DNA from 3 places in the Pedobacter sp. Leaf132 genome. Region 2 is predicted to be linked to each of the others. Evidence: riboswitches for the same ligand, from Rfam matches in the RefSeq annotation. Region 2 holds a riboswitch; each other region holds the start of a gene.
The links. A riboswitch is a leader RNA that binds a small molecule or an ion and turns the genes downstream of it on or off. The one in region 2 is predicted to bind S-adenosylmethionine.
Positions count from the first base shown of each region.

Region 1: another riboswitch for S-adenosylmethionine. It lies ahead of LUA86_RS06180 (O-acetylhomoserine aminocarboxypropyltransferase/cysteine synthase family protein); the one in region 2 lies ahead of metH (methionine synthase).
Region 3: another riboswitch for S-adenosylmethionine. It lies ahead of LUA86_RS06395 (SusC/RagA family TonB-linked outer membrane protein); the one in region 2 lies ahead of metH (methionine synthase).

Region 1 covers NZ_CAKLBO010000002.1:545,903-550,195, reverse strand. The annotation lists gene metX (homoserine O-acetyltransferase) at 1-379, opposite strand, end outside; gene LUA86_RS06180 (O-acetylhomoserine aminocarboxypropyltransferase/cysteine synthase family protein) at 425-1,741, opposite strand; SAM riboswitch class I at 2,020-2,130, opposite strand; gene LUA86_RS06175 (hypothetical protein) at 2,345-3,349, shown strand; gene LUA86_RS06170 (glutathione peroxidase) at 3,416-3,931, shown strand; gene aqpZ (aquaporin Z) at 4,111-4,293, opposite strand, start outside.
Region 2 covers NZ_CAKLBO010000001.1:591,266-595,558, reverse strand. The annotation lists gene metH (methionine synthase) at 1-2,709, opposite strand, end outside; SAM riboswitch class I at 2,876-2,981, opposite strand; gene LUA86_RS02560 (Bax inhibitor-1/YccA family protein) at 3,095-3,850, opposite strand; gene LUA86_RS02555 (hypothetical protein) at 3,891-4,293, opposite strand, start outside.
Region 3 covers NZ_CAKLBO010000002.1:594,685-598,977, forward strand. The annotation lists gene LUA86_RS06395 (SusC/RagA family TonB-linked outer membrane protein) at 1-1,684, opposite strand, end outside; SAM riboswitch class I at 2,035-2,135, opposite strand; gene LUA86_RS06400 (peroxiredoxin) at 2,253-3,503, shown strand; gene LUA86_RS06405 (outer membrane beta-barrel family protein) at 3,664-4,293, opposite strand, start outside.

The sequences.
Region 1 (4,293 bases), on a different contig from region 2:
TAACACCTAAATGATTAGCTAATAATTGATGCGCAGAAACAAAATCTCTGATGGTAAATTGTGGGAATGCTAAATAATAAGGCAAACCTGTTACCGGGTTTTTGCTTAATGGATTTGTAGTTCCATAATTGGAACCTAAAACATTTGCACAAATTATATAATGGTCGTTTGGGTTAAACAAAGCATTCTGCCCAAATAAACCTTCCCACCATTCAAAAACATCGGCATTAGCTGTTAAAGCATGGCAAACCCAAATTACATTATCCTTGTTGGCGTTAAGTTTTCCATAAGTTTGATAAGCAATTTGCAGATTGCGAAGTTTCTTTCCACTCTCTAGCTTAAATTGTTTTGGGTAGTTATATGTTGATGAAATACTCATTATAAATTGTTCAATCGTAGTAAAAATGTGTTTATGTTAGCAAATTTATTCTGTAATTCCCGAGCCGATACTTGCAAAAGCTTGCTCAAAATCTGCCTTAATATCATCAATATGCTCAATACCAACAGAAACCCTTAATGCATTTGGCTTTACGCCTGCGGCTAATTGTTCTGTTTCGCTTAATTGTTGGTGCGTTGTAGCTGATGGTTGAATTATCAAAGTTTTAGCATCGCCAACATTAGCTAAGTGTGAAACTAACTTCAAGCTGTCGATAACCTGAGTTGCGTTTTCTTTTGTACCATTAAGTTCGAAAGTTAACACGCCACCAAAACCATTGCTCAAATACTTTTTAGCTAAATTATTGTACTTGCTGCTTGCTAATCCCGGGTATTGCACTTCCTTAACCAAAGGATGATTTTCCAGCCAGGTTGCTAATTCCAAAGCATTATCTACATGGCGTTGTACACGAAGTGATAAGGTTTCTAAACCTTGTAATAATAAGAATGAGTTGAAGGGAGATAGGGCAGGACCTAAATCTCGTAAACCTTCTACACGTGCACGGATGATGAATTGAATGTTCCCGAAAGGACCGCCGATACCAAAAACATCATTAAAAACCAAACCGTGATAACCCTCTGATGGTTCTGTAAATTGTGTGAACTTACCGTTGCCCCAATTGTAATTTCCGCCATCAATGATAACCCCGCCGATGCTTGTTCCATGGCCGCCAATCCACTTTGTTGCAGATTCTACCACAATGTTGGCGCCATGCTCTAAGGGTTTAAACAAATATCCGCCAGCACCAAAAGTATTATCAACAATTAAAGGAATATCATATTTTTTCGCGATAGCGGCAATTTTTTCAAAATCTGGAACACTAAATGCAGGATTACCAATTGTTTCAAGATATATGGCTTTAGTTTTTTCTGTGATTCTTTCCTCGAATTCTTCCGGAACATCAGGGTTTGCAAAATCAACATGAATACCTAAACGTTTAAATGAAACTTTAAACTGGTTGTAAGTTCCACCATATATATGTGATGATGAAACAATGCTATCTCCAGCCTCTAAAATATTATGCAAAGCGATAAACTGAGCTGCCTGACCTGAGGCAACGGCCAAAGCTGCTACTCCGCCTTCTAATGCTGCAATTCTTTTTTCAAAAACATCAGTTGTTGGGTTCATTAAACGGGTATAGATATTCCCAAACTCCTTTAATGCAAATAAATTTGCGCCGTGTTCCGCGTTTTTAAATCCGTATGATGTTGTTTGGTAAATCGGAACAGCTCTTGAACCCGTAGTTGGGTCTATTTCTTGTCCGGCGTGTAATTGTAAAGTTTCAAATTTATATGAGGTTGACATGTTCTTAATAATTAATGTAGTGAATGTTTAGATGCTTAGGTATCTGATTACAAATTGGTAACCGCGATAATTTAAATTTGCGTATCCCAATTATTTGGGACCTTCCAATTTGATAAAGAGACAAGAATGGAAGATTTTTAGATTACTGTATGCAACAGCACATACACGTAGTCGCCTGCATATCAAAACACATCAATGAAATTAAAGAAAGTTCTAACTTTTTCAGCCTTGTAATTTTCTCGCTTTGCGATTGAAGATTTAATGTTTTCATCAGTTGTAATTTATATCTCCGGTTAACACCTTGTTATCCGGTCAGGAATTGGCACCTTCTCTTTCTGAGGGTTGCCAGTGGGTCATGGAGCCAGTCTCTCGCCACTTCTTTATAAATCAATCTGAATAAAGATTGACTTTTATTTAGCTTTTCGCCAAATAATGTTTCAAATGTCTGAATAATATTTTAATTCACAAAATTAAATTCTGTATTTTTTATAAAAAGATGAATTTGAGGCAAATAAATTTTAAATATTTAATAATCACATTAAAATTTACACAGAATTAATTGTAAAGTTCTAAGTTTGTGATACCTGCAAAATCTAATCATCAATGAAAAATTTAAAAATAATGCTCTTTACGCTAGCTTTTTCAGCAGCTAACCTAACCGCTAATGCCCAATTTGGCGGATTAAAAGATAAATTACTTAAAGTTGGAACAGCTCAAGGTGCTAAAGCGCTCGGCGTGGATAAGTTTTTAAAGCAACCAGAAGCCATTTCAACAAATTTTGAAGATGTTAATCGCGAAGGCGAAGAAATGCCCGGCTTCAATGCCAATGCAAAATTCCAGCCCTTATATTTATTGCCAAAAAATCCGGATGGTGGTTTTGTTTTATGTGAGGGATTTTATGAAATGACAAACAAAAGTTATTGCCTTAAAGCCGGGACTTTTGCACCATCAAAGGGCGATGGATATATGTTTGCACCAGTTTTAGGTCAGAAGGAAGAAATAGTGGTATCCATTTTAAAAAGTGCCGAAAAACATCCTGAAGTTGAACAACATGATATTCAGGTTTTATTATGGACCATCATCGCCAGAACAAAATTTGCAGATCATGCCGGACAAGTTAAAGTTACCGCTATCAAATTATTAACTCCAAAACAACTTACTCAATTAGAAGGCGGTGCATTAGGAATTTTACCATTCGATGTAATGGAAAAAGCTAAAGACCAATTGCCATCAGGTCTGAAAGCCGTATTTGAAGCCGAAAATAATATCCGTCAATTGGTTTCTTCTGGTAACTACACCTATGCAGATATGGAAAAATATGCAATACTTGCGGGTATGGCTCCACCGCGTGCTGATGTGCCAAGCGGAATCTGGACTAAACATCCAGATGGTTATTATGTTCGCTATTTTCCTTCAGGTTATGCTATTACTAAAGTTCAGGTTTATGTGCCCAAAGATTTGGTAGCCAATGGAAATAGATTAGTTTACGATGCAGCAGGCGATATTGCTTGTCCGGCGAATACAGATTCTCAGCGATTGGTGCAAACCAACGAGCCATTAAATGCCAATTATTCGGCAAAATTGTCTACAATTTGTAATCCTAAATAGATTTATAACAAAAAGCTAAAGCAAAAAACTATTTGTAACTATATTCGTATATAAAATAAACATAAAATGATAAGCACAATTTTAATCCTCCTGAACTTTTTGATGCCTTCGCCACCAAAAAATGTTTACGATTTCAGTTTTAAAACCATTGATGGTAAAGAAATTAAACTTTCTAAATTTAAAGGAAAGAAAATTTTAATTGTTAACACCGCTTCTAAATGTGGTTACACGCCACAATATGAAGATTTGGAAAAACTTCAAAAGCAATACGGTAAAAAAGTTGTTTTAATTGGTTTTCCGGCTGGTAATTTCGGCGGACAAGAATTTTCTTCTAACGCAGAAATTAAACAATTTTGTACAGGTAAATACAGTGTGTCTTTTTTACTTGCCGAAAAAAGCAGTGTAAAAGGTGATGATATTACGCCATTATTTAAATATTTAACTACGCAAACCAATACAGAAGAGCAAGGTGATATTAAATGGAATTTTGAGAAGTTTTTAATTAATGAAAAGGGTGAGTTGGTTCATCGTTTCCGTTCAAAAACAAAACCTATGGACGAGGCAATTGTAAAAAACCTATAATGACGTAGGATGAGAGATGGAATAAATTTCTCAAGTATAATAGCTAAAAAGGGTAAAATGGAAATTCCATTTTACCCTTTTTATTTGGTGCTCAATATTCGATTTCTGAATTACCAGAATAGAGAATGTGTATAGATTTTTTGATGTTTTCTACATCTCCCATTATCCATTTTACATTTTTAACTAGTTTTTTCTAAAATAGTTTTCCAAACTACAGCGCTTAAAATGGCTCCAGTGATAGGAGCGAGGATAAACAACCAAACCTGACTTAGTGCAACACCGCCTGCAAGCACAGCAGGACCAATGCTTCGGGCAGGATTTACAGATACGCCCGTTATCTGGATGCCAACGATATGAATAAG
Region 2 (4,293 bases):
AGTTTTAAAACGTTTATCAGAACGTTTGTTTAAATGTGCTTCACGAGCCTTATCGTATTCAGCTTTGATGCCTGCAATATAGTCATCCCGGGTTTCCGGATTCATTAAAGTGCTGCAAACCGTAACACTTCTTGAGGCATCCAGAACGTGTATAGCCGGACCAGAATAGTTCGGAGCAACCTTAACCGCAGCATGAATTCGGGAAGTTGTTGCGCCACCAATAATTAAAGGGATAGTGAAATTTTCACGCTCCATTTCTTTGGCGAAATGTACCATTTCATCCAAAGAAGGCGTAATTAACCCACTTAAACCAATAATATCTGCATTAATTTCTTTTGCTTTTTTGATGATGTCTTGTGCCGGAACCATCACGCCCATATCTACAATTTCGAAGTTGTTACAAGCCAGTACAACACCAACAATGTTTTTTCCAATGTCATGAACATCTCCCTTAACGGTTGCCATCAAAACTTTACCGGCCGATGAACTTTGGTTTTGATCCGGATTATCTAATTTTTCTTGCTCGATAAAAGGCAATAAATAAGCAACAGCTTTTTTCATTACCCTTGCTGATTTTACAACCTGCGGCAAAAACATTTTACCGGCACCAAATAAATCGCCCACAATGTTCATCCCATCCATTAACGGGCCTTCAATTACCTGAATCGGGCGAGCGTATTTCTGACGGGCTTCTTCAACATCATCATCCAAATACTCTACAATTCCCTTAACCAAAGAATGTGAAAGGCGTTCTTCAACCGTTCCTTTTCTCCACTCCTCATCTTTAACAAGTTCTTTACCTTTTGATTTTACAGTATCTGCATATTCAACCAATCGCTCTGTAGCATCTTCCCTTCTGTTTAAAAGCACGTCCTCTACACGTTCTAATAATTCTGGTGGAATTTCCTGATAAACTTCGAGCATGCCGGCATTTACGATTCCCATATCTAAACCCGCCTGAATGGCATGGTATAAAAATGCAGAGTGCATCGCTTCTCGAACGACATTATTTCCTCTAAATGAGAAAGAAATATTAGAAACACCGCCGCTTACTTTAGCATGAGGAAGGTTTTCTTTTATCCACCTTGTGGCATTTATAAAATCAACAGCGTAGTTGTTATGCTCTTCTAAACCCGTTGCTACCGTTAAAATATTCGGGTCGAAAATAATATCTTCCGGTGGGAAACCGATTTCGTTAACTAAAATATCATAGCTACGCTTGCAAATTTCTTTTCTACGCTCGTAATTATCGGCCTGACCTTGTTCATCGAAAGCCATTACTACAACGGCAGCGCCGAATTGCATAATTTTACGGGCGCTTTCTTTAAACTTATCTTCGCCTTCTTTAAGTGAAATTGAATTTACAATCCCTTTACCTTGCAAACATTTCAAGCCATTTTCTATAACCGACCATTTAGATGAATCGACCATAATCGGAAGCTTTGCAATATCAGGTTCTGAAGCAATAAGGTTTAAAAATTTCGACATGGCAGCTTCTGAATCAAGCATGCCTTCGTCCATATTTACATCGATTATCTGAGCGCCACCTTCAACCTGTTGCAGTGCAACTGCTAATGCTGCTTCATAATCGCCACCTAAAATAAGTTTTGAAAATTTAGGCGAGCCTGTGATATTGGTTCTTTCCCCAACATTTACAAAAATACTATCAGGTGTTATGGTTACCGGCTCTAAGCCACTCAAACGCATAAATGGTTCAATAGCTGGGATTTTGCGTGGCGCTGCCTTTTTTGCATTTTTTGCGATGCAGCCAATATGGTCTGGCGTGGTACCGCAACAACCACCAACAATATTAACAAAACCCGACTGGATAAAATCATCTACCAAATGAGCGGTTTCATGCGGTTGCTCATCGTAAGCGCCAAACTCGTTTGGTAAGCCTGCATTTGGATAAGCAGAAACATAACAACCAGCTTTTGTAGCTAATTCTTCAATATGCGGACGCATTTCTTTTGCACCCAAAGCACAGTTGAAACCAATACTCAAAGGTTTTGCATGCATAACCGAGTTTAAAAAAGCCTCGGCTGTTTGACCGGATAATGTTCTGCCAGAAGCATCGGTAATGGTTCCCGAAATCATAATTTCGAGCTTACGACCGATAACTTCTTCGTATTTTTTAATGGCCACAATTGCCACCTTTGCATTTAAAGTATCAAAAATGGTTTCAATAAGCAATACATCCGAACCACCATCTACCAAACCACGAACCTGCTCGTAATAGGCTTCTTCCAATTCATCGAAATAGATAGCTCTATAACCTGGGTCGTTAACATTTGGCGACATAGAAAGCGTACGATTGGTTGGACCAATAGCACCTGCAACAAAACATTTGCGGTCTGGGTTTTCAGCCATAAATTCTAACGCAGCTTCTTTAGCAACCCGAGCACCCTCAAAACTTAATTCGTACGACAAATCTTCCATCTGGTAATCTGCCATAGAAATCCTTTGCGTACTAAAGGTATTGGTTTCGATAATATCGGCACCTGCTTTTAAATATTCCAGGTGAATGGCCTTAATAATATCCGGACGAGTTATGTTAAGCAAATCGTTATTGCCCTTAACATCACAAGGATGATCCTTAAAACGCTCCCCTCTAAAATCCTCTTCAGTTAACGTATAACGCTGAATCATGGTACCCATCGCACCATCAATTACCAAAATACGTTTCTCTAGTTCTTCTCTTATACTCATTTGTTGTTTCTAGTAGCAAGTAGTTAGTATCGAGTATCAAGATTCCCAGACATCAATCTAACTGCAGATAATTAGCACAAAATATAGACGTGCGTCTTGATACTTGATACTTTATACCTGATACTTAAAGCTTATTTAAAAAGTTGGCAGATTGATTTACCTTCTTAACTTATCTTCTCTCGCCACTGCTGAGATTAGAATTTAGCACCTTGTGTGGGCACAGGTTGCTAAGACATCGTTGGGTCTAATCCCTCCGTCTTTCTTAATAAGCATACAAAAATGCAACAAAGCAACATCAATTCCAAAAATTATCGCCTTGAAGCCAAATAAAATTACAAAGGCCACGCAAAATTGCGCAGCCTTTAAAATATTGTTCTGTTACAAGTTATTTTCTGCTTCCAAAAATACGAAGTAAGAAAAGGAAAATGTTTAAAAAATCCAGATATAAAGATAAGGCTGCTACGATGGCCATTTTCTTAGATTCTACTTGTAAAACCTGTTCGCCGTTTGCTTCGATACCTTCACCAATTCTTTTAATTTTTTGAACATCATAAGCGGTTAAAGCGGTAAAAATTGCGATACCGATGAAAGCCATAAACAAGCTAAATTGCTCACTTTGGATAAACATATTTACCAAACTAGCAATTACCAAAGCAATTACACCAACCATTAAAATCGGACCGAATTTGCTTAAATCGATGTTAGTCGTGTAACCCATTACCGCCATAATACCAAAAATGCCAGCTGCACCTGCAAAGCAGCTTACAACTGAACCAGATGTATAGGCCAATAAAATAAAGCTTAAGCTAATGCCCGTTAAAACAGAATAAAGCACAAATACACCAATTAATGAAGTATATGAAAGCTTGCTCAAACCAAATCCCATTAATAAAACTAAACCAAGTGGTGCAAACATTGCGATGTAACCGAAAATAGACATACCAACTTTTCCTGTTGATGGATTAACAGTTAATAAATATTGCATCAATTGCTCGTTCTGACTAAATAGGTAAGCCGCAATTGTTGAGAGACTAAGTGCTACAAACATCCAGGTAAATACGTTTGCAAAGAATTTTTTAGAAACAGAGCCTTGTTGTACAAAAACGCTGTTATCTTGATATTGATAATTTTGTTGTTCCATTTTTTATTTTGTGTATTTAAATTATATAAAAATAGATATTTTAATTCAATCTTTTTGTCAGCAACTCTTCAACTTTTTTAAAGAATTGTAACGGTTTTAGTGTACGCCAAGGCATTTCATCAAAGGAGCCACCAAAGTTTATGTAATAATCGATGCTGTTATCCTTAAACTCCCGGATTACATGCTCCTGAAAATTTATGCCCACAATCCACCCATCTTCAACCTCCTGAAACCATTCCTCATAATAACTATCATCAGATGAATGAAAATTGAGTACATTTTCTCCTATAAGGATGAATTTATTAATGCCTTCATCCATCATTAATTCCAAAATATCGCGTTTAAGCAACATGATGTCATTATTTATAGCGTCGTTCCATTCTCCAATAAATTCAATAATGGCATAACTTCTATCATAATCAACAAAAAGCACTTTCATGTAT
Region 3 (4,293 bases), on a different contig from region 2:
TTGGCGCACTTTGGTCGTTTTGCTCAATGTAGCGTGAGCGAATGTTTGTACCTAATAATGCCTCTACACTAAAATCATCATTAAGCTGTTTGCTATAATTTAAAGTCGCATCAGTATTATTTTCGTTAACGGTAAAAGCACTTTCTGTGTAAGAACCGAATGGCGTACCATTTGTACCATAAGCTATTTTAATCTTTCTTCTATCGTTATAATAATCTGTTCCGGTACGGAAGTTAAAATTTAAGCCTTCAATAATTTTATAATTTAAGCCAATACTACCTATAATTCGGTTTCTGTTTTGAGAAACTGTATTTTCATAAGCCACCCAATATGGATTGCTGTAGTAACTATTGTTCCAGTTAAACGTATTTCCGTTCTCATCTAAATAGTTTTTTAGGCGATTAATATCTACTTGCCTGCCAAACCAGGTGAATTGAAGCATGGTACTTGTAGAGCGAGAACCGCCCGTACCCGATAAATTATCAGAACCAAGCTTGCTGTAATTTGCATTAGCTGTTAAAGTTAGTTTTGGATTGATTCTTAAGGTTGTATTTAAAGCAAAGGAGTTTTTCCCTTGTCCAGAGTTTGGAACAATACCAACCTGTTTAAGGTTATTGTAAGATAAGCGATAATCAAATTTTTCGCCAGCATCTTCAATTGATAAACCATTGGTTAAGGCATAACCTGTTTCAAAGAAATCGCGAACATTATCCGGATGTGCCTCAAATGGAACGGCTACGCCTTTAGAAAAAAACTGAGGTATAAGCTGTCCGTTCATTCTTGGACCCCAGCTTTCATCAACACCATCATTAATCCCTGCACCTTTACCATCAACATAACTAAATTTACCTTCGGAGCCTTGTCCAAATACGTTTTGATATTTTGGAAGCGTTAGCAAACTTTCTATTACAGCATTTGAATTAAAAGTTACGCCCAACCCTTTTTTAGTTTTACCCGATTTTGTTTTGATGATGATTACACCAGCCGCAGCACGAGAACCGTACAAAGCCGCAGCATTTGGACCTTTTAACACGCTCATCGATTCAATATCATTTGGGTTGATATCTGAAATAGTGTTGGCGTAATCTCTAGCTCCGGCAGAATTTAGCTGCGAATTATCAACCGGTATTCCATCGATAACAAAAAGCGGTTGGTTATTCCCAGAAATTGAAGTTTCTCCACGAATTACAATTCTGGATGAACCCATATCGCCCTGACTGTTCGTAACCCTTACACCCGCAACTTTACCCGCAAGCGCATTAACTAAATTTGTTTCTTTGGCTTCGGCCAGATTTTCTCCTTTAAGCTCCTGAACGGCATATCCTAAAGATTTTTTCTGCTTAGAGATGCCTAAGGCTGTAACTACAACTTCATCCAACGAATTATTTGCATCACTTAATACAACAGATAGTGATGATGTACTTGATAAAACTTCAACTTCTTTAGTTGTGTAGCCGATATAAGAAAAAACAAGTGTTCCCTTACCATTTAGGTTTAAGGTAAATGCACCCTCATTATTTGATATAACGGCTTGTTTTGTTCCTTTTACAAATACAGAAACGCCCGGCAAAACCTCTCCGGTGGCGTCTTTAACAGTGCCCGATACTGCTATATTTTGAGCACGAACAAATGTAGATAGCAATAGCAAAAACAAAAATGCTGATAGCTTTACTTTTTTATACATGTTAACTTAATTAGAAATGATTAATTATACTTTTGATTTTTTAGGCAAAGCAATGCCACATCGCTCTGTGTCGATTTTTTTGTAACATTAAATTGATCTTAGATTTGGGAGCTTAGCGCTCAGCTTTATGAGCTACAACATAGCTCCATGCACATTCGGATGGTTTTACAGTTAGGAACTGTAGAAATTTTTAACTTTTGCTCGTCAGGTTTTTTCATTTAAATATTTTTTAAGAGCCATTTAAAAAGCAAATCGTTTCATTCCAAAGAAATACTTTTATAAAAAAAGCACTTCCGAAAAATCAGAAGTGCTCTCATATATTGTCATCAATATTTACTTGGCATCAAACTGACTTAACTACCCCTTTACGGGTTGGAATTAGCACCATACCCAAATAAGGCTGGTTGCTAAGGTTTCAAAGGGCCATTCCCTCCACCTTTCTCGATAAGCATTTTAAAATAACTGCTGCAAAGATAGTATATTTTTTTAATAGTCTACAAATTCTATAGATTTTATTGAAAATATTATTTTAAGTGCTTACCTTTGAGCCGGAATTAAAAATCATCCCATGAAAATAAAGTCGATACTCATCATATTAAGCTTGGGCTTAAGCATAATAAATGCACATGCCCAAACCAATAAAAAACTGCAACCATCTAAAATATCATCAACAGTTAACAAAACTGCAAATGGCAATTGGAGAGGTCTTTTTCAAATTAAGCCTGGTGTAGAAGTTCCTTTTAACTTCGAAATTAATAATGACAAAATAGTTTTTCTTAATGGCGATGAACGTTTTGATGGTGGGAAAGTCTATCAGAAGGAAGATTCTTTAAGTATAAAATTAGACCAGTTTGATAACGAAATTGCGGTAAAGCTTATAGGCGATTCTTTAACAGGTACGTTAAGAAAGCAAGATAATTCTGGAAAACCACTGGTTTTAATTGCAAAAAGAGGTGAAAATTTTAGGTTTAAAAATTCTGGAGAAAAACCTGCAGCAAATTTTTCTGGCACTTATGCTGTCACTTTCAAAAATCCGAGCGGAAAAGACGAAAAATCTGTTGGTGTTTTTAAGCAAACAGGTGATAAATTAACAGGAACTTTTTTAAGAGTTACAGGAGATTCGCGTTATCTTGAAGGTATAGTGGAAGGTAATAACTTTTACTTATCCAGTTTTATCGGCATGGCTCCTGCTTACTACAAAGGCAGTTTTTCTCAAAAAGGAGAAATTACCGGAGAATCTATAAATTCAAGAGGAAGTATAGCTTTTACAGGTATCCAAAACCAGAATGCTGAGTTACCTGATGCTTACAAACTTACCTATTTGAAAGAGGGTTACAAAACTTTAGACTTTTCTTTTCCGGATGTTAACGGAAAAAAGATTTCACTGAGTGATGAAAAATACCGTGGTAAACCTGTTATCATAACCATTACCGGAACATGGTGCCCAAATTGCGTTGATGAAGCCTCATTTATTGCACCTTGGTACAAGGAAAACAAGAAGAGAGGTGTTGAAGTAATTGCAATCCATTACGAAAGACAATTGGATTCTGCTTATTTAAAGAAAGCCATTAACGGTTTCCGTGAGAAGTTTGATATAAAATACGACCAGGTGATTGCCGGTAAACCAGATAAAAAATTAGTTTCTGAATCTTTACCTGCATTGAATAACTTCTTATCGTTCCCAACAACCATATTTATTAACAAAAATGGCGAAGTTGCGAAGATTCATACAGGTTACAGCGGACCAGCAACCGGAAAATTCTATACTGCATTTGTAGAGGAGTTTAATAAGGAAGTGGATAGTTTATTGAATGAGTAAGTATTGAAGAAATAATATTTAGAGAGGTCGTCATGCTCAGCTTGAATGGGCATATTAAAGCATAATATTATTTCGTTACGCTTTAGGATTCCCGCTTTCGCGAGAATGACGATGATGTGTAAAACCAATCCATAACAGCGTAATGTTCAGCTTTACAACATTAACTTCCTGATTTGCTACCGCTTGATTTCACATCATCATTACTGATGCTTCTTTGGCTCTTTTTAATAGAATCCTTCAGCTTTCCAAATTTCCAGTTTAAACTCATGTTAAACGAACGATTGTAGTTTTCGCCACGGTAACGCTGTGTAAAATTTGGTCCTTCAGTTAGCGTTTCATAAATTCGGTATTTTATAAATGGATTATTTATACCTGCCGAAATCGTTAACTTATCTTTAATAATTTCCTTGCTTCCACTAAACGACATGTAATAATATTCACCAGAACGGCCTTGTAATAAAACATCAGCACTGCTATAATTAAAACTTGCATTTGCTCGCCATTGCTTTTCAAATTTATAACCTGTGTTTAAATAAACATATCCAGAAACACCTTCATTTTTAGTCAACACACCATTAATTGTGCCTTCCAACCAGGCATAGCCAAGGTTGCCGCTTAAGCTTAAATTCCACTTTGTGGTTAATGGATAATTTATATTTATGTTGGAACCCAAGTTTTTATTTCTACCAACGTTGGCGAAACTTGTTCTGGTAATTTTATTAACATCGTTGTAAATAGATATTGTTTGTATGGTATTATTAGCAAAACTGTAGGCTAAACCGGCATTTAT